2 regions of the Brevibacterium sp. HMSC22B09 genome follow, and region 1 is predicted to be linked to the other one. Evidence: predicted binding sites of a transcription regulator. Region 1 holds the regulator's gene; the other holds the start of a gene.

Region 1 (14,996 bases):
TCTTGTTCCCTTGCCATCGAGACAGGCAATAATCATTTGAAGTATCCCATACCCACGACGTCTGCACCTGCCCCGAGCAAGTGCACAACGGTATGGTCGTGAATATGGCTGACAACACCCCGAGCACGACAGACGATCTCCAGCTGAGGATGCTCGCCGAAGGGTTCTACCTGCAGGCACTGGATCAGGTGACACACACCGGAATGGGCGGCCCGTCACGACTGCCCGGATGGACCCGCAAGCATGTCGCGATGCACGTCATCGCCAATGCGGATGCATTTATGCGCTTAATCGAATGGGCACGCACTGGGAATGAGAACCCCATGTACCCGTCGCGGGCAGCACGGGACGCCGAAATCGAACAGCTGGTGGCATCAACTCCCGATGGGGATGTCAGCACAATGGCCCACGAAGCTTCCGAGGAACTCACACAAGCACTCAACACGATGAACGACGACGCCTGGTCGGTGCTCGTACGCACGGGGCAGGGCGAAGAAACCGCAGCATCGTTTATTCCGTGGGCGCGCGCACGAGAATGCTTTGTCCACGCGCTGGACCTCAACATCGGATACACGGCACTCGACTTCCCAACAGCCGCCGCCGACCGTATTTTTGCTGAACTCCTTGGCTACTGGAAGAAGACAGAGACCCGCGCGAACTTCCTCTTCCACGTGACCGACCGGGAAGACCTCACCGAGTGGCGCATCGACATTCCCGGAACCGAGAAGAACGAAACTGACTACAGTCAGCCGGTTGAAGTAACCGGCGAATTCAATGAGCTGCTGCAGTACGCGATCGGCCGCGGATGGCCGGCATCAGGCAGGCAGGACGATGCGAAGGGCGGCGCCGGTGCGGCCACGCCGGAAGATCTGCCCACTCCCCCACCCTGGGTGTGACCGAGCAGCGCAGCGCAGACCGCCTTTTGCCTCATTTAAATAACAATTACTCAGATTTTCCGGGATTCCGGACATTCTGAAAATGAACTCTGCGTAAACACACCGCCCTCACCAGGCACTTTTTCGGCTTTCGAAGTTACTTTTACGTACTCCCTCAGAGTGCTTGCGGGCGCAATTCAGCGATCTTTAGGCTCATGTGGACCTTTTGATCGGCACCTGTTGCCGTGAGCACCGTATGACTCGAAGGATCGCAGTGAAGAAGAACATCCTCGCTCCAGCCGTGGCTCTGTCGCTTGGACTGACCGGCTCGCTCGGAGCAATTGCAGCACCCGCATTCGCAGACGAAACCGCGAAGGACACACCGACATCCAAGCCCCAGCAGGAAGAGCAGCCCACTGACGACGGCTCCGCACCTCCCGCACCCGGCGAAGACAATGAGAATGAATCCGAAGTCGGCGGAGACGACGGCGCTGGCGACAGCGAAACCGGCGGCAACGACGGCGCTGGCGAATCGGACCCTGGCACCGGTGAAGAAAGCGGTGGCGAGGAAAGCACCGAAGAAGATGCCAGCGAAACCGATGAAGGCGAAGACAACGCCCCGGACGTCGGCTCGGCCGAAATCAGCACTGACAAGATCACCCTAAGCGAATTTCGCGAAAAAGGCATCGACGTCCGGTACAAGGACGGCGAGCCCGGCCACACGGTCGACTTTTGGCTGCGCAGGAGCGGCAGCCAGGCCGTCAGCTACTCCAAGCAAGTAGAAGTCAAAGAGAGCCGCGAGGCCGGAGCCACCCTCAAGCCGAAAGTTGATGACGAACACCCCGAACGCTCCCTCGGCGAATACGAAGTCGACGTGTTCCTGGCCTTCGAGACCCATACCGTTAAAGTTGACACCCTCAAGTTCTCGGTCGTTGCCGATGAAGACGACAGCGACGACGAAGCTCCGGCTAAGGACCCGGCTCTGAACCTGTCGGACAAGAAGGTCACCGCCGCTGACTTCGTCAACAAGAAGAAGGGCGTCGTTGCGACCGTCTCCGGCCTCGAGCCCGGCACCAAGGTGAAGTTCACCGTCACCGGTGTTTCCGGCAACGCCAAGAACGTGAAGGCGTACGAAACCACCGCAACTGCCGATAAGGACGGCAACGCCGTCTTCTCCGCAGCCGGTGTCGACAAGTCCAACCCGTCGGCATACCTCGGCAAGTACAAGGTGACCGCTGAATTCGACGACCAGAAGCTCGAAGACTCCTTCGAAGTCGTCTCCGGCAAGAGCAGCGACGCGGGCGAATCCAGCGACGACCAGACCGGAAGCGATGAACAGGCCGGCAGCGGCGGCGGATCCGTCTCCGGTGGTGCCTCGGACAACGTGAGCGGATCGACCACGTCCGGTTCGTCCGACTACCTGCCGCGCACCGGTCAGGGCCTCGGGGGCCTGGCAGCAGGTGTCGCACTGCTCACCGTCGGCGGCGCAACCGTTCTGCTCACCCGCCGCACCCGCAAGGCCTGAGCAGAACACAGTCCAGAACTGACGCTCTGAACTGACACTAGAAGGGGCGGCCCACACAGGGCCGCCCCTCCTTGTTGCTTGAAAGCCGCGCCGCTCAGGGCCTTACTGCAAAACGGCCGGCGGAGCCGCTACCGGGTACGACGCGACGAAGTGCCCGGCATCAGAACACCGGCAATGCGCCTGGCCGGACGCGCCCTGCGGCCTGCCCCCTGCGAATCCTCAAACAAGGACACAACATCACCAGATGACGCCGCTGCGAAAATCCTGCCGGCAGTCTCCAGCCGCCTGCGCATCGCGTCCATTTCGGCGCGCATAGCTTCCTGTTCGCGGCGCATAGCCTCGATTTCTTCGCGCATCCGCAGGATCCGCTTAATGCCCTCGAGGTTGATGCCGTCATCCTGGCTCAACCGCTGCACCAGCTGAAGCTTCTCAATGTCGTCAGCCGAATAGCGGCGACCGCGCCCAGCAGACCGCTGAGGTGTCACCAGCCCCAGACGGTCATACTGCCGCAGTGTCTGCGGATGCATGCCGGCCAGTTCAGCGGCAACAGAAATCATGTAGACAGGACGGTCTGCGGGAATCATCACGCTTCACCTGCCCTCCTCTGCAGCCCTTCACGCGGATCTTCGCCCGCGGTAGCAGCGGCAAAGTCCTCTACGGCCTTCTTCGCGTCGGCATTCAGGTTGCGCGGCACCGTCACTTCGACGGTCACCAGCAGGTCGCCCTTGCCGGACTTCGCATCAATGCCCCGCCCACGCAGACGCAGTGTGCGACCCGACGGCGTGCCCGCAGGAATCTTCATGGTGACCGGCTGCCCGCCCAAAGTGGGTACCGAAACCTGAGTTCCAAGAGCCGCCTCCGGGAACGTCACCGGCAGCGTCATGCGCAGATTGTTGCCATCACGCGTGAAAACGCTGTGCGGTGCAACCTCGACCGTGAGAATCACATCGCCAGCCTGACCGCCGTTGGGGCTGGGCTTGCCCTTGCCGCGAACACGTACCTCCTGTCCGTCCTTCACACCTGCGGGAGTGCGGACAGTCAGCGGTTTGCCACCGGGCATCTTGAGCTTCACGGTGGCGCCTTCAACGGCTTCCGTAAAGCTCAGACGAGCCTTCGAGCGGATATCCCCGCCCTTCTGCGGAGCCTGCTGGTAGCCGCCGAAACCGCCACCGCCAAAGCCGCCGCCGAACAGGTCAGAAAGATCCGGACCCCCGCCGGGGTAACCACCGGCATATCCACCGGCACGAGTCCGACCCCCTCCACCGGTGTTGAACAGGCCGGAGAAGATGTCCTCAAAGCCACCGGCACCAGCACCGCCGGCACCCGCCTGGAACCTGGCGCCGCCGCCCATGGCGCGCACCTGGTCATACTGTTTGCGGGTCTCTGGATCGCCGATCACCGAATTGGCAGCCGAGATCTCTTTGAACTTCTCTTCTGCTTCCGCGTTTCCCGGATTGGCGTCCGGGTGGTACTTGCGGGCAAGTTTGCGGTAGGCCTTCTTGATTTCAGCATCGGAGGCATCCTTGGAGACTCCGAGCGTCTTGTAGTAGTCCTTCTCGAACCACTCATTCTGCGGTCCCGAGTTCATCCGGCCCCTCCTTTCAATGCCGAAATGTTCTGTTCTTAGGTTCTTCTAGCGGCCGAGGCGGAGCCCCACCTTCCCCGTGGGGCACCTGGGTGCCCCTGCGGGTGGTCGGAAGCTCCGCCTCGGCAGCTGTGAGCGTGTCAGGCTTCGGGGAGGTGAACCCCTACCCGAGCCGCCCGAATGACACGTTCGCCGATTTTGTAGCCGGGCTGCATGACCATGAACACCGTGGGCTCTTCAACATCAGCCGAAGGCTGCTGCATAAGAGCGTCGTGGATGTTCGGGTCAAAGACTTCGCCGACTTCGCCGTACTGCACGACGTCAAGCTTGCCGAGAGCTTCCAGGAGCCTGTCGACGTGCTTTTCGTACGGACCGGTGACGTCGCCGGCTTCGCGGGCCAGCTTCACTTCGTCAAGCACCGGCATGAGGGCTTCGACCGCGCCCTGCAGGCCTGCTGCGCGAGCGACTTCCTGGTCGCGTTCCGAACGGCGGCGGTAGGCCGCGTATTCGGCGTTGAGCCGCTGCAGGTCGTCAAGGTAGCGCTTGGCTTCGTCCGATTCCGGCTGCGGTTCGGCGTCTTCAATGCCCGAAGTGTCGTCGGGAATCTCGACACCGAGGTTCGAGGCGTCCGCTTCAGCCTGCTGCTCTGCACCCTGCTGGCCTTCCGGCTGCTGTTCGGACTCCGGGCCGTCGGCCCCGTCCCCGGCCTGACCCGCGGGGCGGGCCTGACCGGTTTCGGGATCAATCCGACGGTTGTCCTTGAACGAGAAGCCCTGGTCGCCGGCGTCGCGGCCGTCTGGGTTCTCGGTGGTCATTACTTCTCCTCGTCTTCGTCGACGACTTCGGCGTCAACGACATCGTCGTCAGCAGAACCTGCGTCAGCCTGTGCGCCTTCCGCGCCGGCTTCAGCCTGAGCTGCCGAGTAGATGGCCTCGCCCAGCTTGGTCTGCGACTGCTGGAGCTTGTCGTAGGCCTGCTTGACGGCGTCGTCATCGTCACCCTTGAGGGCTTCCTTCAGAGCGTCGACATCTGCCTGGACTTCGTTCTTGACGTCTTCGGGCAGCTTGTCGTCGTTGTCCTTGATGAGCTTGTCCGTCTGGTAGGCGACAGTCTCCGCGTTGTTGCGGGTGTCAGCAGCTTCGCGGCGCTTCTTGTCTTCTTCAGCGTGCTCTTCTGCTTCGCGCACCATGCGGTCGATGTCTTCCTGCGGAATAGCCGAACCGCCGGTGATCGTCATGGACTGCTCCTGGCCAGTGCCCTTGTCGGTGGCCGACACGTGCACAATGCCGTTGGCGTCGATGTCGAAGGACACTTCGATCTGCGGAACACCGCGCGGAGCGGGTGCAATGCCGGTCAGTTCGAAGGTGCCCAGCGGCTTGTTGTCGCGCGTGAATTCGCGCTCGCCCTGGAAGACCTGAATCGACACGGACGGCTGGTTGTCTTCGGCCGTCGTGAAGGTTTCGGACTTCTTGGTGGGGATCGGCGAGTTGCGCTCGATGAGCTTGGTCATCACGCCGCCCTTGGTTTCGAGACCCAGCGACAGCGGGGTGACGTCAATGAGCAGCACGTCCTTGCGGTCACCGCGCAGCACACCAGCCTGGACGGCAGCGCCGACTGCGACGACTTCGTCCGGGTTGACACCCTTGTTGGGCTCCTTGCCGTTGGTGAGCTTCTTGACGGTTTCGGTCACGGCGGGCATACGGGTGGAGCCGCCGACGAGGACCACGTGGTCGATGTCGGACAGGCTCACGCCAGCATCTGCGATGACCTGCTCGAAGGGCTTCTTGGTGCGGGCCAGGAGGTCCTCGGTGAGCTCTTCGAACTTGGCACGGCTGATGGACTCATCCAGGTGGATGGGGCCGGATTCGCTCATCGACAGGTACTGCAGCGAAATGTTGGTGCTGCTTGCGCTGGACAGTTCCTTCTTGGCCTGCTCGGCAGCTTCCTTGAGGCGCTGCATGGCGGTGGGGTCCTTGGTGAGGTCCACGCCGTAGCCGCTCTTGACCTGGCCGACCAGGTAGTCGACAAGACGCTGGTCCCAGTCGTCACCGCCGAGTTCGTTGTCACCCGAGGTGGCGCGCACCTGAATCGTCGAGAAGTCGTCGTCATCCTTGCCGACTTCCAGGAGCGAAACGTCGAAGGTTCCGCCGCCGAGGTCGAACACGAGGATGAGTTCGTCTTCCTTACCGCGCTCCAGACCGTAGGCCAGAGCTGCTGCGGTGGGTTCGTTGATAATGCGCAGGACGTTCATACCGGCAATCTGACCGGCGTCCTTGGTTGCCTGACGCTGAGCGTCGTTGAAGTATGCGGGGACGGTGATGACGGCGTCGGTCACGGTATCCTGCAGGTACTCTTCAGCGTCGTGCTTGAGCTTCTGCAGAATGCGAGCCGAGATTTCCGGTGCCGAAAGGTCCTTGTCGCCGAGCTTGGTGGTCCAGTCGGAGCCCATGTGGCGCTTCACCGAGGAAACGGTGTTCTCAACGTTGGTGACAGCCTGACGCTTGGCGATTTCACCCACAAGGGAATCGCCGTTCTTGTTCACTGCGACAACCGACGGAGTGGTGCGGCCGCCCTCAGCGTTTGCGATGACCTTCGGTTCGCCGCCTTCGAGAACCGCGACGACCGAGTTGGTGGTTCCAAGGTCAATACCTACTGCACGAGCCATGTTCGTGTCTCCTTTCAAAAGAGCCTTCGCACTCTGAGTGCATCTGACTCAAGTCTGCTACTGGATGCTTGGGTCGTCAACCTCATTGAGCCTGAGACCTTCATCAAACTTGCGTTCACTAGGCTCAACCCTAAAGGGCCTGACCTTATTCCCCGGCGGAAGAAAAAACGGGAAGAAGTTTTGTGACAGCCGAAGTTGATCTTGAGAAAAATTTTCAGGACCGATAAATCCCCTGGTCAGGAGGCCAGTCCGCGCCTCTAAAACAACTCGATTCCGAAATCTTGGACGAAAGGCACTGTTGTGACCACCGAGTCAACCGGCCAGTAAGTTACTTTTGAGTTGTCAACTCGGTGACGCACGTCACCAAACAAGAATGACAACCACGAGAGGACCACCCGATGAAGCTGACACAGTCACTCCTGCGCTCCGCCGCCGGCGGTCTGACAGCACTCGCAGCGACCGCGGCCATGGTTGCAGCCGCCTCCCCCGCCTCCGCGGCAACAAACACCCACGAGTACCCGGAAACCCCGGCCCTCAACCCGAACCTGCCGATCGTCAAGACGACCCACAAGTCCGACCACATCAAGGCAAACGTCCTCAACCCTCACCCCGTGTGCAACGCGCTGGAAGACAAGCGCACCACCGTCTACAAAGTCACCGACAAGTTCCTGCCCGTCGGCACCATCTCCACCACCAACAACACCGACAAGGCGATCCCGCTGACCCAGAACACCTCGAAGTCACAGTCGATTTCACTTGAGGTCAACGGCAGCCAGACCGAATCCGTGTCTGTCAACGGCGGCGGCTCCGCATCCAAGAAAGACACCACCGGCAACTTCGGCATCGCCTGGGAACTGGCCAAGACCATCGGCGGTTCGGCCTCGTACTCCCTGAGCTGGGACGTCGGCCAGACCATCGGCCCCTACGATGTCCCCGCCGGCAAAACCGGCGACGCCACCTACGGATTCCGCGCCATCAACATGATCGGCACGCAGCAGCACTGCAAGTCCGACGGCACCTGGTCGAACCCGACCGCATGGCGCGCATTCTCACCGATCAAGAACGAAGTCCGCGTCAAGATCTACGGAAACGCCTCCGAATCGGACCAGACCGGCAAGCCCACAGTTGAAGAAAAGCCGAACCCGAAGCCCACCGAGAACACCATCGAACCCGATGACGCACCCGTCAAGGGCTCAGGCGGCAGCAAGCCGGCGGGCAAGCAGAAGCTCGACCTCGAACCGCAGATCACCGTGACCGACGGCAAGGTTCCCGGCTACGCGGGCATCGCCGCACTGCGCGTGAAGAACGTCGGCACCGACCGCTACTTCAGCGAAGACCCGGCAGTGTCCTACCGCGTTGACGTGAAGACCGAAGACGGGCCCGAAGGCGTTGACCGTCTGATCACCCCGGGCTGGTTCAACGGCGCCTACACGCAGGATCTCGGCTTCAACAAGAAGACCTCGACCCGCTCCTTCCTCGTCACCCTGTCCAACCCGGTGAAGAAGGGCGAAAACCAGCTGATCGCCAACTTCAAGTTCGGTGACGGCAAGACCACCGAAGGCCGTCTGAAGAACTCGATTTCGGTCACCCAGGTTGAACGCGCCGAAGGGGATAAGTCGACCTACAACGACCAGAACGTGTCCTCGAAGGACATCACGGTCAACGACCTCGGCAAGCCCGCCAAGCACAAGGGCATCTTCTGATCGACCAACATAGGCAATCGGGCCGGTGGGACACTCCCACCGGCCCGATTCGCATCTGTCCCGGTCACACCCGGCACAAACACGACCCCGGCGACTATCGTGGTGGGCACAACGACTGTCAGACCGCCACCGACAAACACCGGAGCCCATGACTTCCACATCAGCCGAATCCAACCAGCCGACCGTCACCGCCCCCTGCGGTACCGTCCGCGGGCTCAGCGACGGCGAAGTCGAGTGCTACCTGGGCATCCCGTACGCCCAGCCGATGACAGGAGCGGCAGCCTTCCAGGCACCTCGGCCCCTGGAGAGCCTGGCCGGCGGAGAATTCGCGGCAACCTCCTTCGGTCCGCCCTGCCCGCAGTTCATGCCCGCCGGCGACATCCCGATGGAGGAGCACCGCGACGGCGATGACTGGCTGAGCCTCAACGTGTGGACGCCCGCCCAGCGCACACAGGGTCAAGCACTGCCGGTCATGGTGTGGATTCACGGCGGGGCCTATGTCCTGGGCGGTTCAGCCGAACCGCAGTACAACGGCACCGTCTTCGCCCGCGAGCGCTGCGTCTTCGTGTCCATCAACTACCGGCTGGGACTTGAGGGCTTCCTCCACCTGGAAGGCGCTCCGGCCAACCGCGGCCTGCTCGACCAGATTGCGGCTCTCACCTGGGTGCGGAACAACATCGCCGCTTTCGGCGGCGACCCGCAGCGAGTGACGGTGTTCGGTGAATCCGCTGGTGCCGGCGCCATTCACTGCCTGCTGACAATGCCCGATGCGCAGGGCCTGTTCCAGCGCGCCATCCTGCAGTCGCCACCGTCCATGGTCCTCGAAGCCGACCTCGCAGCCCAAATCACCGACACGGCTGTCCGCGCAGCCGGCCAAATGCACCCCGAAACGCAGGCAACGCCGGAGTTCTTCGGTTCACTCAGCCTGACCGAGCGCCGCGCCGTGCTGGAAGAGCTCAACTCGACCGCCAAGCGCAGCATGGGCTCGTGGGGTGCGGCCTCAGCCTTCGAACCGCCCCTGACCCCGGTGGTCGACGGCACTGTGCTGCCGCGCGGGCCGTGGAAGGCGCTGCGCAGCACACCGCCGGACATTCCGGTGATCATCGGCAGCAACGCCGAAGAGTTCAACCTGTTCATGGCGCTTGCGCGCAGCCAGCCGAACGACGCCGTCGCACAGCGCATTCTGGGAACCATCGGCCCGCGCACCCAGCCGGAGTCAGCGCAGTACGCCCATCTGATCACTGCACCGGAAGGCACAGCGCGCCCACCGGTCATCTACGAACGCGTCAACACCGATTTCATGTTCACGGTGCCGGCCCTCGACATCGCCCAGGCGATTCCGGGTGCGTGGACCTATCTGCTGGAGGCCGACCCTCGCGGCGGAATCCAGGCCGCCCACTCGGTCGACCTGCCGCTGCTGTTTGAGAACTACACCGACGGGATGGGTGCACTGACCTTCCCGCAGGGCCCCACGGAGCGCGAACGCCGCACAGGCCGCCGCATGCGGGACGCCTGGCTGCGCTTTGCCCGCACCGGCCGGGCTGACTGGCCGGAGTTCAGCCACGACGGCGCCACCCGGATTTTCGACGCCCACACCGACGAGGAGCGGGTCCTCCCGCACCCGCTGCTTGAGCGCTGGAAGTGTTTTGTTCGCCAGCCCGCGGCACCCCACGGACTGCTCTGACTGGCTGATCTGACGAGGCGCCGCCGGGCTTCCGCCGGCTGCTCGGCTGACGCTTGTGGCAGGTTGGGTCGGCTGGCGCTTCAGATGCGGATGATGATTTTGCCGGCAGCGTGACCGGCCTCAACGTCCGCCACGGCCTGCGCCGCATCCGCAAAGCGGTAGCGGGCTGAAACCCACGTGGGCGCGGCCGATGCGGCCAACAGCTGGGCAATGCGGGCGTAGACCTCGCGCGTCCGGTGCCGAACAATGCCCGATCCGCCGAGTTCTTTCGCCAAAGCAGGGTCTGCCGCCGACAGGATCCGCACTCGCTGACCAACATCACCGGCTCCTTCACCAGCAGAACCAGCAGGCACCTCGTCCGACAGGAGCTCGGCTCCCTCACGGAGCACATCGCCGCCCACCAGATCAAGAATTGCCACCGGAGTGCCCAGCCGGCGTACCCGGTCGGTCCACCCCGGACCGGATTCGACGTGTTCAGCGCCCATGCGCGTAATGACATCGTGTTTCCCAGCCGAACCCACTCCCCACACCGTCAGCCCCGCGGCTTTGGCAAGCGACAGAGCAGACGATCCGACGCCTCCTCCAGCGCCGATCACCAGCAGCGGCTGGCCCGGCCGCAAGCCCAGCTGATTGAGCGCATCGTGCGCGGTCCCGAACGCCGCGGGAATGCTGGCGGCTGTTCCCGCGCTCAGCTCTTCAGGCAGCGGGGTCGCCGAGGTGCCGGTCAGCACTGTCTGTTCGGCAAAAGTTCCGATGCCGGGAGCCGCCGAACCGAAAACCCGTTGGCCGACTTCCAAGTCAGTCGGAGCGTCCGGACCGAGTTCGCGGATCGTGCCGACAGCCTCCCGGCCCATGGCCATGGGGAAGCGCACCGGAAAAGACTCTTGCCGCTGGCCGGAGCGAACCTTGATATCGCCGGGATTGACGGTGGTCGCTTCGACGTCGATGAGCACGCCGTCACCCCCTGGTCGCGGGGCGGGAACACCGAGGAAACCGGCCACCTCGGGGCCGCCGTATTCAGTGAAGCCGAAGATTCGCATAAGAGCTCCTGTCGCGCGTCGTTGCCGGCAGCGGTCTTTCTTTAGACTACTGGAATGGCACACGAAGAAAGAGCGGACGACAAGCACGGCGACCTTCCCGATGATGGCGTTCCACGCGACGGCCGCGACAGTGCTCCTGAGGGCGGTTCTGACGACAGCGCTGGCAGCAGCGCCGAAGCCGAAAAGCCGATCCCGTGGCCGTGGGGCGACCGCAAACCCTCAAAAGCAGACAAAGTGCTGCTGGGCTTCATCATCGGCCTGCCGCTGTTCTTTCTTGTGATCTTCCCCCTTCGGCCTTTTCTCATTGCCAAAATGCCGGTGCTGCTGTCTGTCATCACGGGAGCAAAAACCGTTATTGCCGGAGCCGGCGCATTCGCCAAGGTCGAGGGCTACCCGCTGTGGTTTGCAATCCTTGCCGGCTTCATCGGCGCGGTGAAGTTCGACTGGCTGTGGTGGCTGGCCGGCCGCCACTGGGGAGAGAACGTGGTGCGCTTGGTGGCCAACACCCCGAAGGCCTATAGGAAAGCGGCCCGAATCCGCGATCTGCCGCAGTGGCTGCTGGTGGTGCTCGTGGTGTTCGGCCGGTTCCCGGGTGTGCCCGGATCCTTGGTGTGGCTGGTGGCCGGATGGTCCGGAATGCGATTCCGCACGTTCATCAGCGCCAACATCGCGTGCGCCCTGCTGGTGTCCACGGTCAGTGCCAGCCTGGGCTGGTTCATAGGTCAGCCTGCAGTTGATCTGCTCAAGCTCATCGACAAATACGCTCTGTGGATCACACTGGCGCTCATCGTGGGAACCGTCATCTGGACCTCTAAGAAGGAACGCGACCGGGCTGCCAAACGCAAGAACTCGGAATCTTAAGTTCTGGACCCGGCGAGTTCACCCGCCCTAAGTGAAGTCACCCGCGCTGGGCGAGCGCGAACGGCAGAACTGCCGCCGCTCCCGCCTGCTTCAGCAGGCGCGCCGCGATCGTCATGGTCCAGCGCGATGCGATTTCGAGATCCGTCAGCAGGACTGTGCGTCCAGCCACCGCAGCTTCCAACTGCGGGCCGACCCTGAGGGCGTCCCACAGGTTTTTGACACGGTAGGCACTGTTGACATCGGGGCTGCCCGGATCGCGCAGCAGTTCCAGCTGACCCAAGTACTCCATACGGCCCACAGCGGCGAGCCCCTGGGCCAGGGACTGCGCGGAGTTCGGGCGGTGTGCGCTGGGAATGCCGACAACGCAGTCGGGGCGCACTGCCCAGTCCCAATCGGCCAGAACAGAGACCGCGAGGTCGCCGATGGTCTTGGGTATCTGCTCATCGGGTGATGCCGGAGTCAGGAACTGTCGCAGCGTCTGCCCTGCCCCGAGGTCGGTGAGCCGAGCAATGACCCTGCCTGTGTCCGCCCTTTCGCCTTCGGGGATCTTGCCCTTGATGTCGATGCCGGCTTTCGGCATCCCGGTGGGCCACTGGGCACGCGGTGCAACAGGCAGACCGACGGAGGACAGCAGCGACTGAGCGCCCTCACGCAGGCCCGCGTCGATGTCCTCTGACCACCACGTGCCAGCACAGTTGTCGCACCGTCCGCACGGTTGGGCCGTTGTGTCGTCCAGTTGGCGGGCGAGGAACACCATGCGGCAGTCATCTGTGGCCAAGTACTGTTCCATGGCCTGCGCTTCGCGTTCGCGGGCAGCGGCAACACCGGCGTAGCGTTCGGCGTCGTATTCCCAGCCGGCACCCGTTGACACGTAGCCGCCCTGCACTCGATCAACAGCACCGTCTGCCTGCAGGGTTTTCAGCAGCAGTTCCAGTGCTGAGCGCTTGATGTCGACAAGCGGCTCCAAAGCGGGGACAGACATGGGCCCATCTGCTGAGGCAAGAACCTGCAGCGCGCGGTCGGCCGCCTGCGGATCCGGCATCGAGGCAGTTGCGAAGTAGTCCCAGATTGCGCGGTCTTCGGCACCGGGCAGGAGGAGGACATCCGCGTGCTCGACTGCGCGGCCGGCACGGCCGACCTGCTGGTAGTAGGCCACGGGCGAGGCGGGGGCGCCGAAGTGCACAACGAATCCCAGGTCGGGCTTGTCAAAGCCCATACCGAGCGCGCTTGTGGCCACGAGTGCTTTGAGTTCGCTTCTCTTCAGAGCGTCTTCCAGCCGCGTGCGGTCCTCGGCATCCGTGCTGCCGGTGTAGGCCTCGACATTCCATCCGGCCTGTTTCAGTGCCCGCGTGAGATCTTCGGCGGCTGAGACCGTGAGCGTGTAGATGATGCCGCTGCCCGGGAGATCTCCCACGTGCTGGCACAGCCACGCAATGCGGTCCTGGGCCGACCACACCCCGGCAGCGCCCAGGCGCAGGGAATCGCGCGTGAGCGGACCGCGGACAACCACAGTGTCGTCCCCCAGCTGAGCCGCGACATCGGCAACCACCCGTTCGTTAGCGGTGGCGGTTGTAGCCAAAACGGGCACGGAGTTCGGAAGCGAGCGCACCAGCGCGCCGATCCGCCGGTAATCCGGTCGGAAGTCGTGCCCCCAGTCTGAAATGCAGTGAGCCTCATCGACCACGATCATGCCGACCCGCTTGAGAACCTCGCCGAGAACGTGATCGCGGAAGCGCGGGTTCGTCAGCCGTTCGGGAGATATGAACAGAACATCAACGCGGTCCTGACGCAGCGCCTCGACCGCGTCGTCCCATTCGGTGACGTTCGACGAGTTGATGGTGACCGCGTTGACACCGGCCCGGTGGGCTGCCGCCACCTGGTCGCGCATAAGGGCCAGAAGCGGGGAGATGACGAGCGTCGGCCCTCCCCCGGCTTCGCGGATCAGCCGGGCGGACACGAAGTACACGGCGGACTTTCCCCACCCGGTGCGCTGGACGACAATAGCCCGCCGCCGATCGCGGACGAGGGTCTCGATTGCCTGCTGCTGTCCGTCGCGAAAAACCGCGTCGGGGCGCCCTGTCAGTTGGGCTAAGATCGACTGGGCGGAGGCATGCAGAGTGTTTTCGCGTGACATATTCGAAGTCTATGGGGGAGCACCGACACGGCGGCCTGATCAATCACCTTCAGCACCGCGCCGCGTGCCGCACGGCCTTCCCCAAACGCAGCGCAAGGAGGGGCAGTGTCCGTAGAACTCATAGAAGAAGCGCTGCGATCGCGGCCCCAGGGCGAAGCAGAACTGGCCGAACTCGCCCACGCTGCGCGCAACGTCAGCAACGACGACCTCCAGTACCTCATCGAATCAATGCCTGCCAAACAGGCCGCCGTGCTCTACCGGGTGCTGGACAAAGACACCGCGCTGAACATCTTTGAGGACCTCCCGCCGGCCTACCAGGCCGATCTGATCAGGGGGCTGCGCTCAACCGACGTCGCCGAACTCATCGAAGACCTCGACCCGGACGACCGCGCGCTCGTGTTCGACGAACTGCCGGCGGCGGTCGCCGACCGGCTCATGGCCGGGCTGAGTCCGTCCGAACGCCACATGACCGCCTCGGTTCTGGGCTATCCGCCCGAAGCGATCGGCCGCTACATGTCGCCGGAGGTCATCGGCATCAATCAGGACTTCACGGTGGGTGAGGCCATGGCCTATGTCCGCCGCAGGATTGACGACCCCGAAACCATCTACCTGCTGCCGGTTGTCGATTCCAGCCGCAAACTCACGGGAGTCATCGGTCTGCGCCGCCTGCTGAGCGAAGACGATTCGGTTGTCATCCGCGACATCGCCAACCAGCCGGTGAGCGCCAGCGCCATTGACGACCGTGAAGAAACTGCGCGCCGCTTCTTGAGCGACAAGCTCATTGCTATGCCGATTGTCGACCGCGAACAGCGTCTGGTGGGAATCCTGACGATTGACGACGTCATCGACATCGTCGAAGAAGAAGACGCGGAAGACACCGCCCGCTCCGGTGGTTCGGAGCCCCTGGCGCAGTCCTACCTGTCA
Region 2 (14,996 bases), on a different contig from region 1:
CATGCCAGCACAGCCGCCGACCAACCCGCCCCCAGGACCCTACGGACATAGGCCGCAGCCTCCACAACACGGTGGTGGCGGGCAGCCCCCGCAGTACGGCGGCAACCAGCAGTCCCCATACCAGAGCGGCAGTGGGCAGCCGCAGCACCAGAGCGGCGCCCCGCAGGCGTCACCCTACGGTGACGGGCAACCCCCGCAGTACGGCGGCGGCCAGCAGCCTCCCTACCCCGGCGGACCACAGCCTTCGCCCTTCGGGGCCCCTCCACCTCCGCCTAAAAAGAAGAACACGGGGCTGATCATCGGGCTCGTCGGCGGTGGATTGGTCCTGGTGCTCATCATCGTCGGCGCGCTGGGGCTCGGCCTCTTCGGCTTCTTCGCCTTCAAGAAGGACCCGGTAGCAGAACCCGCACCCGGCACCTCGTCACCTGACAGCAAACCGGCACCTCTGCCGGAGAACACAGGAGACCCCAACGACCCGGGATCGCAGGACGATGGTGACGCGCCTCCCCCGGGCAGCGATATCGCAACCAGCCTGGGAAAGCTCAAAGCCGGTGACTGCGTAATCAACCTTTCCACTGCCGGCCCACCAGCCACCGTGCCCTGCAGTGAACCCCACGTTCACCAGATCTTCTCGGTCGGCCGAACCTCCGACCAGTCGGATACCTATCCCGGCTACAGCACACTGAGCAAGGACGGCGAAAGCTACTGCAAGTCCGCGCGCTTCGAACTCGACACCGATCGCGCTGTCGCGGACGACCTCAAAATGGTCTTCTTCACCCCCAATGCAACGGGCTGGAAGGACCCCGACAACAGGCACATCGTCTGTGCGGTCCAGCGCAAGGACGGCTCAAAGATGTCCGAGGACTACAGCAAGACCGCCTAAGCAGCTTCTGAAACACAGGAAACGAGGGGCGCGGAGAATTTCTCCGCGCCCCTCGCGTGTGAACAGCCCGCGTCAGTCGGCGTGCTCAACCGGAACGATCGACAGACCACCAGATTCGGCGGTGTCGACGCGCACGGTGTCGCCATCGCGCACTTCGCCGGCCAGGATCTCCTTGGCCAGGCCATCGCCGATCGTGCGCTGCACCAGACGGCGCAGCGGGCGAGCGCCGAACGCCGGATCGTAGCCTTCCTGCGCCAAGTAGTCCGAAGCAGCCGGCGTGATGTCCAGAACAATGCGGCGGTCGCTCAGACGCTTCTGCATCGCATCGATCTGCAGATCCACAATCCGAGCGAGGTCCTCGCGGCTGAGAGCGTCGAACATGACAACGTCATCCAGACGGTTGAGGAACTCCGGCTTGAACGCGGTGCGCACCACATCCATGACCGACTCTTCCTTCGTCTTGGCATCGAGAGTCTGGTCCACCATGAACTGGCTTCCCAGGTTCGACGTCAGGATGAGCACCGTATTGCGGAAGTCAACGGTTCGGCCCTGACCGTCGGTCAGCCGACCGTCGTCCAGCACCTGCAGCAGAATGTCGAAGACATCCGGGTGAGCCTTCTCGACCTCGTCAAGCAGGACCACCGAGTATGGCCGGCGGCGGACCGCCTCGGTCAGCTGACCACCCGTTTCGTAGCCGACATAGCCCGGAGGCGCACCGACCAGACGAGCCACCGAGTGCTTTTCGCCGTATTCGGACATGTCGATCCTGATCATGGCGCGCTCGTCATCGAACAGGAAGTCAGCCAGGGACTTGGCCAGTTCCGTCTTGCCGACACCGGTCGGACCCAAGAACAGGAACGAACCCGTGGGACGGTTGGGGTCGGAAACCCCGGCGCGCGCACGGCGGATAGCGTCCGACACGGTCTCAACGGCCTTCTTCTGGCCGATGAGCCGCTTGCCGATGTGCTCTTCGGCGTGCAGCAGCTTCTCGCGTTCACCTTCCAGCAGACGGCCGGCGGGAATGCCCGTCCACGACGACACGACTTCGGCGATGTCGTCGGCCGTAACCTGCTCGCCCACCATCTGCTTGGTCTGGCCGGCTGCCGATTCGGCTTCTTCTGCCGCTGCGATCTCCTTTTCGACCTGCGGGATTTCGCCGTACAGCAGGCGCGAAGCCGTTTCGAGGTCCGTGTCGCGGCGCGCGATCTCAGCCTGGCTGCGCAGATCGTCGAGTTTCTGCCGCAGTTCGCCCAGGCGGTTCAGACCCGCACGCTGTGATTCCCACGCAGCGGTCAGACCGGACAGGGTTTCCTGCTTGTCTGCAAGGTCTTCACGCAGAGCGGCCAGGCGCTCCTTCGAGGCTTCGTCGGTTTCGGCCGACAGGGCCATTTCCTCCATTTTGAGGCGGTCGACATCGCGCTGCAGCTGGTCGATCTCGACGGGTGCCGAATCGATTTCCATGCGCAGGCGGCTGGCGGCCTCGTCAACGAGGTCAATCGCCTTGTCCGGCAGCTGCCTGTCGGTGATGTAGCGGTTCGACAGCGAGGCGGCGGCCACGAGAGCCGAGTCTGCGATCGTCACCTTGTGGTGAGCTTCGTAGCGTTCCTTCAGACCGCGCAGAATCGCAATCGAGTCCTCAACGCTGGGCTCACCGACGAACACCTGCTGGAACCTGCGCTCCAAGGCAGGGTCCGTTTCGATGTTCTCGCGGTACTCATCGAGCGTCGTCGCACCCACCAGCCGCAGTTCGCCGCGGGCCAGCATGGGCTTGAGCATATTGCCCGCATCCATTGCGGAGTCCCCCGTGGCACCTGCGCCGACGAGCGTGTGGATTTCGTCGATGAAGGTCACAATCTGGCCTTCGGAGTTCTTGATCTCCTCAAGAACGGCCTTCATGCGCTCTTCGAACTCGCCGCGGTACTTGGCACCGGCGACCATGGCCGACAGGTCGAGGCTGACCAGCTGCTTGCCGCGCAGGCTTTCGGGGACGTCGCCTGCGACCATGCGCTGCGCAAGGCCTTCGACGACAGCCGTCTTGCCCACACCGGCTTCACCGATGAGCACCGGGTTGTTCTTGGTGCGGCGCGACAGCACCTGGATGACCCGACGGATCTCAGAGTCACGGCCGATGACGGGGTCGAGTTTGCCGTCGCGGGCCTGCTGGGTCAGATCAAGACCGTACTTTTCCAGCGCCTGGAAGGTGTCTTCCGGGTTTTCGCTGGTGACCTTGCGACCACCGCGAACCTCCGGAAGAGCGGCCAGCAGCGCATCGCGGGAAATGCCTTCGGCACTGAGCAGCCGACCGGCTTCACCGGAATCAGCTGCAATACCCAGAAGGAGGTGTTCGGTCGACACGTACTGGTCACCGAGTGCCTGCATTTCCTTTTCAGCACTGCTGATGACCGACAGGCCGGCGCGCGAAAGCTGCGGCTGGCTGACGGAGGATCCGCTGGCAGACGGCAGACCGGCGACGATGGCCTGGGCACGGCTGCGAATCTCCTGGGGGCGTCCACCCAGGTGAGTGATGAGGGCACCGGCAATGCTGTCGTCACCCTCGAGCAGAGCAGCGAGGAGGTGTGCAGGCTCAACCTGCGAGTTTCCGCGCTCCGCGGCGTCCTTGATCGCGGTGGAAAGAGCCACCTGCGACCGTGACGTGAATTTGGTGTCCATGGGGACACCTCCCTTCGTGCAAAACTACGTTCATACAGGTAACTTCAATAAGGTTGAGTCTATTCCACTCAACTCATAATTTCTGACATATTCTTTCCGCACCGGCACGGACTTTGGCAGACTGAACACATGTCTGAAGAACTGGTCACGCTCGAATACGACGGCCCCGTTGCCTTCGTAACCCTCAACAGCCCCGGAAACCGCAACTCCATGTCGCGGAAGATGATGCACGAACTCATCGACGCCTTCCGCACGGTCGGCAAGGACACCGACGTACGCGCCGTTGTGCTGGCATCCACTGGCAAGGTGTTCTCCGCCGGGCACGATCTGCGCGAAGTCCAGGGCAGCGACCACGCAACACAGCAGAACATCTTCGACACCTGCACCCTGCTCATGCGCATCATCCAGTCGATTCCCCAGCCTGTCATCGCCGAAGTGCAGGGCCTGGCCACCGCTGCGGGCTGTCAGCTGGTGGCCACGTGCGACCTCGCGGTGGCTTCCGAAAGCGCCTCCTTCGCCACACCCGGTGTGACCATCGGCCTGTTCTGTTCGACCCCGATGGTGGCGCTGTCACGCGCGGTCAACCGCAAGACGGCCATGCGAATGCTCCTGACCGGCGAGCCGATCAAAGCAGAAGAGGCATTCCAGCGCGGCCTTGTTTCGCACACCGCACCGGCCTACGCCCTGCGCGAGCGCACACTCGAGGTGGCCCGCGCGGTCGCCCAGTCCTCATCGACCACGGTCTCGATCGGCAAGCGCGCCTTCTACGAGCAGATCTCACTGAGCGCAACCGAGGCCTATTCGCGCATGGGCCGGGTTATGGCGGACAACGCCGTCCTCAATGACGCCCAGGAGGGCATCACCGCTTTTCTCGAAAAGCGGTCCCCCGAATGGAGCCACGACCATTCCGAGGCCGAGGGGCTCGTCAGCAAGAACATCGACCGCAACTAGGCGACACTCGCGGCTTCCCGGCCAAAGCGGTCTAAGCGCGTTAACCTACGCGTATGACCGTTCTTGTCACCGGCGCTTCCGGATGCATTGGGCGCGCCGTCATCTCCGCACTGCGCGAAGCCGGCTACACCACGGTGAGCGCTGGGACGTCTGCACCGCTCGATGATTCCGTCGAGCACGTCGAATGGGACATCCGCGTGCCCGCTGATAACCGTTTCGCCGGGCGTGACTTCACCGCTGTCGTCCACGCTGCCGGAGTGAGCGGCGCCCACCTGTCGAGGGACGATGCCCACGGCGCCAATGTCACGGGGACCCGCAATGTTCTCGATGCCTTCCCCAAGGCGCGTTTCATCTACCTGTCATGCGCCGATGTCTACGATCCCCGCCGCGGCTACAAGGACCTGTACGAAGAGCGCGGCCCCGCGGAACTCGACTGCTTCACCACCGAGTACGAACGCTCCAAGGTCGAAGCCGAAAACGTCGTCACCCGCCTGCGCCCGGACGCCCTCATTCTGCGCCCCGCCCCCGTCTACGGACCCGGCGACAGGCGCAATTTCCCCTTCATTCAGTCGCTTGCCAGCAAGAAGGGACTCGTCGAACTTCCGGGAGGCGGCCGCCAGAAAACAGCGCTGGCCAGTTCAGACAATGTGGCCGCCGCCGTGCTCGCAGGTCTCAAGCACCCCGAGGCCTACGGCCCGATCAATGTGGCCGACCCCGAACCCTATGTTCTGCGTGACGCCATCAACACGTTCATGGCACGCGCGGGGCTCGTGCCGTTCCGCTTTGACGAGCGCGCCGCCGACCTCGCCCTGACAACCGCGTGGATGCGCGAAAAGACCGGCCGCAAGCCAAAAGACGGACTCGACCGCTTTGCCGTGCGCAAGATCTCCCAGTCCCGCTCGCTGAACCTGGGGAGGCTGCGCAGACTCCTGGGAGTTGAGCCGGTTCAGGGGCTTGCCCGCAGGGACAGCTGAATCGCACCCAGCCACAGCCCACCCACCGCACCAGCCCAGCCCTCAGAACAAACCCGGGCAGGCACCTCGTGCCCTGCCACCTCGTGCCCGGTGCTTCAAACCCCCACCCGGGGCACATTGATGCAGGTCACACCGCACGTCGTATCATGAGGCGAACCAATCGTCTGGCGCTGCGGCCGTAAGAGCCCGGCGCTCTTCCCCGGAAGGACATCGTGGCTGAACTCAAAAAGTCGCTCGGTCTTTTCCAGCTTCTGGCGTTCGGCGTAGCCGGCGTCATCGGAACAAGCTGGATCTACACCAACTCGAAACTCATGGACGCCTACGGCGCCGGCGGTATGGTCTTCGGCCTGCTGCTCGGCGTTCTGCTGGCCTCCTTTGTTGCTCTGGCATATTCAGAGCTGACATCCGCATTCCCCCGCGCCGGCGGTGAGGTCGTCTTCTCCTACACCACGATGGGCCGCGGGCCGGCCTTCTTCACCGGCTGGATGCTGTTGGGTGCCTACGTGTCGTCCCTGGCGTTCTACGTCACCGCCTTCGGTTTCCTGCTGAGCAACTTCGTGCCGGCAATGAAGACGATGCCGCTTTACACCATCAACGGCGAAACCGTGTACCTGCCGGTTCTGGCGGTCGGCGTCATCCTCACCCTTCTCATGTTTGCGCTCAACTGGTTCGGCGTTGAGATCGGCGGGCGCGTGCAGATGTTCATGTTCGCAGCGATTGTGCTGATCGGCGCAGCACTGATCGTTGTGGGCTTCGCCAGCGGCTCGCCGTCGAACTTCTTCCCTGCCTACGCCGAAGGTGCTGCCCCGGTTTCTGACACTCTGCGCTTCATCATTCCGGGTATGACCTTCCTGGCGGGCTTCGGCCTTGTTGCCGTCCTTGCCGAAGACGCAAAGATCTCACCCAAGCGGGTGGGCCGTGCGGTGGTCCTCACCGTCATCACCGCGGGCCTGTTCTACACCGCGGTTCTTGCCGCAACCGCGTGGGTTATGCCGTGGCAGGACGTCGCGAAGATGGACCTGGGCACCGTGTCGGCGTTCACTGAGGCCGGCTTCCCCGTTCTGGGCACCGGTGCCTACGCAATCGCGTTCCTGGGCCTGCTCACCAGCTTCCTCGGCCTGTTCGTAGCCAGTTCGCGCATCATCGTGGCCATGGCCCGCGGCCAGCTGCTCCCGCCGAGCCTCGCCGTCATCAACCCCAAGCGGCAGACTCCCGGCCGCGCTCTCATCGTGACGACCGTTGTCACTCTGGCTCTGGGCTGGCTTGGTCCGGGCGCCGTCGTGTGGTTCCTCGACACTGGCGGCGTGTACCTGGGTGTTGTGTGGTTCATGGTGGTGATCGCCAAGTACCTGCTGCCGCGCAAGTACCCGAATGCGGTTCGCCGTTCCAAGCTGTCGTTCCTGCCCGCGCTCGGTGGTCTGGGCGCTATCGGCGTCATCGTGTGGGCGCTGGTTCCCGGAACATCGTCGTCGCTGGTGTGGCCGGCGGAGTACATCATTCTGGGCGCGTGGATGCTCCTGGGCATTGTCATGTACGTCTTTGCCGCCAACCGTCGCACGATCGGCTACGACGAAGGCCTGCACGAAATCCTCGGTGATTCCTATGCCAACCTCCACATTGACGACGCATCGACCGAAACCGCGAAGAAGGAGCTGTGAAAGTGCTGTCGCAGACCGCACGCGAAGCCATTGTCGACACCATCCGCCAGGAGACCACCCGGGTGCCGGAAACGGCGTTCGGGATCATTTCAGACGGTCAGCTTCACGAGGTGGAGGGCCGGGACCGGATCTTCCGGGTCGCCTCGATCACGAAGTCGTTCACGGCGGCTGCCCTGACCGGTTTGGTCAGGGGTCTCATTCCGGGAAAGCCGGTGAGGATGGACGATCCTGTTCTCGACTGGGTGCCTGAACTCGCCGAGGCGGGGTGGGCTGAGGACGTCGTCATTGACGATCTGCTGCGCATGTCATCGGGTCTGCCGACGGACGATCCCTGGGCAGACCGCCAGGAATCGATGTCTCAAGAGGATTTCCTGCGGCTGCTCGGGGAACCAGTCATCCGCGACTTCCCGGCGGGCACGGCCTACCGCTATGCCAACCTGGGCTATGCGGTCGCCGGACTCATCATCGAGCGCGCCGCGCAGAAGCCGTTCGCACAGCTCATCGACGAGGTCTTCCTCACTCCCCTGGGCATGACGTCCTCAGGTTTCGATGTTCGCAAACTCGATGCGGATCGGCTGGTCACGGGATACCGGCGCAACCGCGATGGCGAGCTCGAACCGCAGGACATTTCTCTGCCCGGCGCGTTTTCGGCCATCGGCGGACTCGCTTCGACCGTGGGCGACCTCGCCGTGTGGGTGCAGGCGCAGATCGACGCTGTCAGCCCTGGTGGCGACGATTCGGCTTTCCGTGCAATAGCGGCAGCCACGGGCGAAGACACTCCCCGGCGGGTGCGCCTGTGGCGGCGAGTGCTGGCCGACCAGCAGCAGCCGGTGCGGGCCATGGAAATCACGCACGGGACATCTGACGCCGCCCACGGTGGCCCTGAGCTCTTCGCGGTCAGCGGCGGCTACGGACTGGGCCTGCGCTGCTATTTCGACACCCGGTTCGGCAGCTTCGCCGGGCATTCCGGCGGCTACCCCGGTTTCGGTCTGCACATGCGGTGGCACGCGGCCACCCGCACGGGAGTCATCCTGTTCACCGCGCTGACCGGCTACCCTACGGAAGCCGTCACAGCCAAGGCTCTCGAAGCCGGGCTCGCAGTTCAGCGCCACGAGGGCCCCTCCAGCCCCGTGTGGCCGCGCGCAGAGGCACCAACCGCGACCCCCACGAGGCCGGGAGCAGGGATGGTTTTCCCCGTTCGCTCTGTCAGCGCATTCGGCCCCAGCGATCGCGCTCTGGAGCTGGTCCGCATTGCTGAGAACATGATCCGCACCGGCGACGACAGTGCGGCTGACGGGGTTTTCTCCATGAATGTCGACCTCGACCAGCCGCGCCAGGAGCGCCTGGCCGCGTGGGCTGCCGCCCGCGAGCACACGGGAGAAGTCGAAAAGGAGCCCAACGAGCCTCACTTCACAGGCGCCTCGTCGGCGAAGTGGACCGTGACCGGAACGCTCGGAAGCCGCACCGTGACGATGACGCTCAACCCCTACGAGCAGATCCAGGGGCTGAGCATCAAGCTGCACTGACAGACCGGCTTCAGACCGGAGGGAGCACACAGAAAGGGGCCGCGGGAAAACTCCCGCGGCCCCTTTCCGTCGCTTCTGACAGCGAGTGTCTTACTGAACGTTCGGCAGGATGAGGCCGTCCCACTTTTCGTTGATGAAGTCAGCCATGTCCTGCGAGGTCAGGATCTTGTGGAGCTTCTGAATGCGCTCGTCATCCTTGAGCTCGGGACGAGTGGCAAGCACGTTGTAGTACTTCGAACCCTCTTCCTCGGTCGCGATGATGGTGTCCTTCGTCAGCTTCGCCGGGATGGCGTAGGACGAGGTGACAAAGGCGGCGTCATCGTCTACAAGCGTGCGCGGAAGGCTCGCGTTGTCGACTTCCTGGAACTTGAAGTTCTTCTTGTTCTCGGTGATGCCGTCGGGCTTGGTTGCTCCGTCCTCAATCTTGATCGCGCCGGCTTCCTGCAGCAGTTCAAGGGCGCGGCCTTCGTTCGTCGGGTCGTTCGGGATCGACACGACAGCACCATCAGGGAGTTCGTCGAGCGACTTGTACTTCTTCGAGTGGAAGGCAGCCGCCGGCAGGTAGATTTCGCCAACCGATTCGAGGTCACCGCCGGCTTCCTCGTTGTAGGTGTCGAGGAAGTCCTGGTGCTGGAACAGGTTCGCATCAATCGAACCGTCCGACAGCGCCGGGTTGGGGGTGTTGTAGTCGTTGAACTCAACGAACTCGACGTTGATGCCTTCCTTTTCGGCGAGTTCGTCAGCCACGTGGGTGAGCATTTCACCGGCCGGGACGGCCAGAGCGCCGACCTTCAGCGGGGTGTCCAGCGATGCGTCTTCTGACTTCTGTGCACCGCCGCCGCAGGCGGACAGTGTGAGGCTGAGAGCAGCGACTGCGGCGATGATGCCGCGGCGAGCCGATACCTTCATGTTTCTCCTTAGGTGGGTTTTTCTGTGTGTTTGTCTGCACGCCGTCAGATCTGACGGCTGAAGAAGCCGCGGTGGCGGGGCTTGGCCCGCCCGTACCGCTTGGCGATGAAGCTCAGGGCCGTCTGGATAATCTGCACCAGGACGAACAGGATGATGATGACTGCGACCATGTGAATCGGCGAGTACATCTGGTGTCCGTACGTGATCGCAACCTGGCCCAAACCACCGCCGCCCACGGTGCCGACCATCGCCGAGAAGTTGATGATCGAGGTCAGGGTCGTCGCTGTGCCCAGAATGATCGACGGTGTCGCTTCGGGCATGATGACGCGGCGAATCGTCAGCCACCGGGACGCGCCGAGGGATTCAGCAGCTTCCAACAGGCCGGGATCGACTTCGCGCACCGCGATTTCGACCATGCGGGCGAAGAACGGGATGGCCACCAGCGTCAGCGGAACCGTTGCAGCTTCCGTGCCGATGAACGTCGCCCGGCCGGTCAACACCTGCATGACGAAGCGCGTTGTGGGAATGAGCGCGATCATGAGCACGATGAACGGCACGGAGCGGCCGACGTTGACGACGAATCCGAGCACCCAGTTGATGATTGCGCCCAGCCAGCGCTGGCCGAACGGTGCAGCGAGGAAGCCGTCCTTTTCGGTTGCGACGAGCACAATGCCCAACGGCAGCCCCACCAGGAGGGTGAAGAACATTGCCACCGACCCCATGAACAGGGTTTCCTGGGTGCCCTTCCACAGAACGCTGAACAGCTGAGGCCAGAAGTCGGGGTTGTTGATGTCGGTCATGCCGCACCTCCCTGTTCCTGCGCACGCCAGGCCACGAGTCCGCGCGAACGGAAGTTCTCGACGACCGCCTGGGCCTGCCGAACATCACCGGGCACCGCCAGGCGGGTGCGGCCCACCTGCTTGCCGTCAACGGTTTCCAGCGCAGCGCCGAGGATCGATACGTCGATGTCGAGTTCACGAGCGAGTTTGACGACCGCGCCGTCGGTGGCTTCGCTTCCGAAGTAGGTTACGTCGACGATTTCGTGTCCCGGGACCGGCGCGTAGGCACCAACGGGGAACAGTTCGTCTGCGATCCGGCTGCCGGGCGAGCTGATGAGCTCCGGCAGAGTTCCGGTTTCCTGCACAGCACCGTCTTCCATGAGCGCAGCAGAATCGCAGATGCGCTTGACCACGTCCATCTGGTGGGTGATGAGGAGGACGGTCAGGTCGAGTTCGACGCTGAGCTTTTTGATGAGGTCGAGAATCGACCGGGTGGTTTCAGGGTCGAGCGCGCTGGTGGCCTCGTCGCTGAGCAGCACCTTGGGCTGAGCTGCCAGCGCCCGGGCGATGCCGACGCGCTGGCGCTGTCCGCCGGACAGCTGGCGTGGGTAGTGGTCTGCGCGGTGAGACAGGCCCACGAGCTCAAGGACCTCACCAACGCGCTGGCGACGCTTGGCGCGCGGCTGACCGACGGCTTCGAGCGCGAAGTCGACGTTGTCGGCCACGGTGCGGTTGCCCACGAGGTTGAAGTGCTGGAAGACCATCCCGATGTCGTGGCGTGCTTCCGAAAGCCTGCGCCCGCGCAGGGAGCTGATGGGGTGATCCCCGACTGTCACGGTCCCGCTGTCAGGACGTTCAAGCGCATTGACGCAGCGCAGAAGAGTGGACTTACCAGCGCCGGACTGGCCGACAACACCGAAAATGCTGCCCTGCTCAACGTGCAGGGAAACATCGCGCAGCGCGTGAACCGCGGATTCCCCGCTGCCATAGGTGCGACTGACACCGTCGATTGTGATCATGAAACCTCCGGCGACGATTGTGGGCCACCGGATGAGGCCTCATGAAATCATGTGACGGTTTAAGACAGCGCTGTGGCGGAGATTACACGCGCGTGTTTGGCCTGCTCAGCTGAGGTAGGAGCGGATTCCTTCAACCCACGCGTCAGCCGCCTCGAAGCAGTCTGCGGTCATTCGCGGATCCACCGGCTCGACCGAGGACTCCGCCGCTGGATAGGACCCAAGGAACTGCACACGCCTGGCAAGCCTGTGCACACCGGCGAGCGCCTCCGAAATCCGCGGTTCAGCCACGTGCCCCACGAGGTCGAGCGAGAACTGGTACAGGCCCAGCCCGTCGCCGGTCGGCCGCGATTCAATGCGGGCGAGGTTGACTCCGCGAGTAGAGAACTGTTCGAGCAGTTCAAGCAGCGACCCCGCACGGTCTGATGCCAGTGCTGCGACGATCGTGGTCTTGTCTGCCCCCGTGGCAGGAGGCATTGCGGCGGGTTTGCGCACCAGAACGAAACGAGTGACGGTGTCATGGCGATCGCCGATGTCATCGGCGAGGACCTCAAGCCCGTACCGCTGGGCGGCAAGAGCCGGGCATACGGCCGCCTGATAGTCACTGCCGTCTTCGGCGGCGGTCTGTGCGGCGGCAGCGGTGCTCGAAGCCGGCACGTAGGTTGCACCGGGCAGGTGCCCAGCCACCCAGCCGCGTGTCTGTGCTTCCGCGTGGGGGTGCGTGCCGAAGGCAGTGATGTCGCTCAGCTGCGTTCCGGGGCGCGCCGCGAGCACAAAGCGGACGTCGATGAGGGTTTCGGCAACAATCTGCAGCTCCCCGTGCCGGGTGAGCGCATCAAGCGTTGCGGGCACCCCGCCTTCGACCGAGTTCTCCATGGGCACAACTGCCCCCGAAAGGTCGCCGGCGGCCACCGCCGCGAGCGCTTCGTCCACACTGTGTGCGGGGATGCGCTGCGCGTCGGCAAAACCGCGATCGGCGATCAGGCGCAGGAGCGCGGCTTCCGTGAAGGTTGCCGCTGGGCCCAGGAACCCGAAGCGCAGGGTGTCTGTCATCGGATGGTCAGCTGTCGCGACACGACTCCGGCACGTGCACGGCGCTCATCAGCGCTGAGCGGTTCCGTGTTCTTCAGCGCCTGGGCCAGGATTTCGGCGAATTCGCCGAGGACAGCGTCGACGTCGTCGGCGGTAACATCGGCGCCGACTTCCCACACCGGGATGACGATGCCCTGGGTGCGGAAGGTGCCCAGGTAGCGGCCGATGCCGCCGAGGGTGTTCTTGCCGTCCGCGTGCAGGCGAGCCAGGGCGTCCATGACGGTGTCTTCGTTTTCGCCGATCGCCCAGCGGACGTAGCGGCCGTCACCCATTTCGGTCCAGTAGGCGCCCTCAGCTTCGACGAGCTTGTCAGTGGGGCTGATGAGGTTGTTGGCCTGTTCGATGGCCGCCTGGGTGTCTTCGTCACCGTCAAGCGAACCGTCCTGCGGAAGCCAGTAGTCGAAGGTTTCGTGGACGCGAACCTTGAACGGAGCGTCAAGGTCGAGAATGTCCTGCAGGCGCGGACCCTGGCCGGGACTGCTGGTCGCAGCAACGAAGCTGCCGGGTTCCATGTCTTTGACTTCCAGCAGTGCCGCTGCAAGGTCACGTGAGGGGTCGGGGCTGGACACTGCCACCTGGAGGCCGCCGAAGATGACACCGTCGTGGCGCTTGTGCGCCTGCCAGGCGGAAGGAAGGAGTGAGGCGATGACGACTTCGTCGCCGCCGAATTCGTCTTTCAGCTTGGCCGTGGCGGTTGCCGCCGGCACGAGCTCCTTGAGGCTGACGATGTCGACCTCAAACGGCAGACCCTCGTAGGGGCGGGGCACAAAGGCTGCGGCCTGGGCTTTTGCGAGGCGCTTGGCAATGACGTCTTTTGATGACTTCCTGGACTTCTTTCCCATGCCGCACAGTCTACGTGTGCACTGGCGCTGCTTATACCACTGGGCGCTCAGAACCTGAGGGGCAGGCCCCGCCTCAGTGCACGCGGCTCACGCCGTAATCTCGAAGCATGCTGTACCCCGGACTGCAGGCAGATAAGGTCGCCGCGCGACACCGCCGCTATGCGGAGGCGCTCATGGCGGCCAGCTTCACCTTCGAGCTGCTCACACCCGAACTCAGCGATGACGTCGAAGCACTCATCACGGGTCTTGCACCAACGCCCGACCCGGACTCGAAGACGCTCGTTCCGTTTCACGTGGGAGACCAGGACGCCGGTCTTGTAGCGCTCAACGAAGAAGGCGAAATCGTCGCCGCCCTCGTTGTCACAGCGGTTGACTTCAGCTCCGGCAACCAGCAGGAGCAGAGCCCCACAGCGCTTTTCATCCGCGGCCTGGCAACCGATCCGGACTTCCGGGGCAAAGGCCTGGGCACCGTTCTTCTGGGCATGGCCCCGCAGATCCTCAAACAGGCGGGCCTGCCCACCCGCTGCCGTCTGATCACGCAGATCCCGCAGGAGCGCGCCACGTTCTTCCACCGCGCCGGTTTCCAGGTGTGGGAGCACGGTACGGAAACCCCGCAGTCCGTGACCGACATGATGGAAACCCTCCTGCCGAAGGTCGCCGACGAACCCTGCCTGACCTTCCGTGAAGTAGCCTGAGCAGACCCGGGCAGCTGGCACCTCGTGATTTCCAGCAGACCCACCCGACCTGCACCCAGGAGGACGCATGACCGCGATCACCCCGTACCGCACTGAGATCAAGCAGGAATGGATCGACTACAACGGGCACCTGTCAGAGGCCTACTACGTGCTCATCTGCGGTTTTGCCACGGATCAGCTCATGATCGACATCGGGTTGGATGAGGAGTACCGCAAGAGCACCGGATGTTCGCTCTACACGGTTGAGACCCACCTGCGGTATCTGCGGGAAATCGGCTTGGGCGCGGAAGTCGAGGTACGTCCGCGCGTGGTCGGCGCCGCCGGCAAGAAGCTGCACATCGCCTACGAAATGTTCCACGGCGATGACCTCCTGTTCACAGAGGAAGTCATGTGCCTGCACGTCGACCAGAAGGCCGGACGCGCTGCCGACTTCCCCGACGAGGTGCTCGAGCGCCTGCAGCCGCTGATCGAAGAATCGCCCGCCTGGCTGGGCCGTTCAATCTCGATGTGAGGCTCCAGCGCTGATCTTTGATACGCACATCGCGCCTGAAAGCAGCGCCCGTCGGACGGAAACGGCCGGCGGGCGCTTTTCGTGCAGTGACTTCCGAATGGCCGGAAGCCTCACCCGCGAAGCCGCCTATCGTGTTACCGTGATTTTCGCCAAGGTAACTCAGATAATGTGAAAGCAGGCGAATGATGGCGACCAAAAACGGCACAGAGCTCTTTGGCCGTCGTATCAGCCGTCGCCGCCTACTCGGAACAGCAACAGCCGTCGGTGCGGCCGGCATGCTCAGTGCCTGCGGCGTGAATACGACTCCTGAGTTCGATCTGTCGAAACCCGTTAAGGGCGGCAGACTGCGGGTGGGGCTGACGGGAGGAACATCAGCCGACACCGTGGATGCACACATCTCTGTCAACACCACCGACATCTGCCGCCAGCAGAATATGTACGAGGGCCTCATCGCCCGCGGCCACGACTACGAAGTCGAATACCGCCTGGC

Evidence for each region. The regulator HspR, encoded in region 1, represses chaperone genes until heat shock. The targets are predictions, from matches to a motif close to AAGTTGAGTCNNNNNGACTCAACTT.
Region 2: a site for HspR is predicted at 3,604-3,628, ahead of clpB (ATP-dependent chaperone ClpB). Genes of this name have one in related genera too.

The regions. Positions count from the first base shown of each region.
Region 1 covers NZ_KV786025.1:210,881-225,876, reverse strand. Annotated here, with positions in the region: gene HMPREF3087_RS08870 (maleylpyruvate isomerase family mycothiol-dependent enzyme) at 105-896, shown strand; gene HMPREF3087_RS08865 (hypothetical protein) at 1,150-2,400, shown strand; gene HMPREF3087_RS08860 (heat shock protein transcriptional repressor HspR) at 2,529-2,984, opposite strand; gene HMPREF3087_RS08855 (DnaJ C-terminal domain-containing protein) at 2,984-3,988, opposite strand; gene HMPREF3087_RS08850 (nucleotide exchange factor GrpE) at 4,126-4,800, opposite strand; gene dnaK (molecular chaperone DnaK) at 4,800-6,650, opposite strand; gene HMPREF3087_RS08840 (hypothetical protein) at 7,049-8,353, shown strand; gene HMPREF3087_RS08835 (carboxylesterase/lipase family protein) at 8,502-10,037, shown strand; gene HMPREF3087_RS08830 (alcohol dehydrogenase catalytic domain-containing protein) at 10,118-11,077, opposite strand; gene HMPREF3087_RS08825 (DedA family protein) at 11,132-11,938, shown strand; gene HMPREF3087_RS08820 (RecQ family ATP-dependent DNA helicase) at 11,976-14,072, opposite strand; gene mgtE (magnesium transporter) at 14,178-14,996, shown strand, end outside.
Region 2 covers NZ_KV786018.1:32,200-47,195, reverse strand. Annotated here, with positions in the region: gene HMPREF3087_RS10525 (hypothetical protein) at 2-883, shown strand; gene clpB (ATP-dependent chaperone ClpB) at 956-3,553, opposite strand; gene HMPREF3087_RS06145 (enoyl-CoA hydratase) at 3,683-4,504, shown strand; gene HMPREF3087_RS06140 (NAD-dependent epimerase/dehydratase family protein) at 4,558-5,478, shown strand; gene HMPREF3087_RS06135 (APC family permease) at 5,691-7,136, shown strand; gene HMPREF3087_RS06130 (serine hydrolase domain-containing protein) at 7,133-8,662, shown strand; gene HMPREF3087_RS06125 (MetQ/NlpA family ABC transporter substrate-binding protein) at 8,753-9,571, opposite strand; gene HMPREF3087_RS06120 (methionine ABC transporter permease) at 9,616-10,371, opposite strand; gene HMPREF3087_RS06115 (methionine ABC transporter ATP-binding protein) at 10,368-11,369, opposite strand; gene pheA (prephenate dehydratase) at 11,475-12,419, opposite strand; gene HMPREF3087_RS06105 (DUF5926 family protein) at 12,416-13,300, opposite strand; gene HMPREF3087_RS06100 (GNAT family N-acetyltransferase) at 13,408-13,995, shown strand; gene HMPREF3087_RS06095 (thioesterase family protein) at 14,063-14,506, shown strand; gene HMPREF3087_RS06090 (ABC transporter substrate-binding protein) at 14,689-14,996, shown strand, end outside.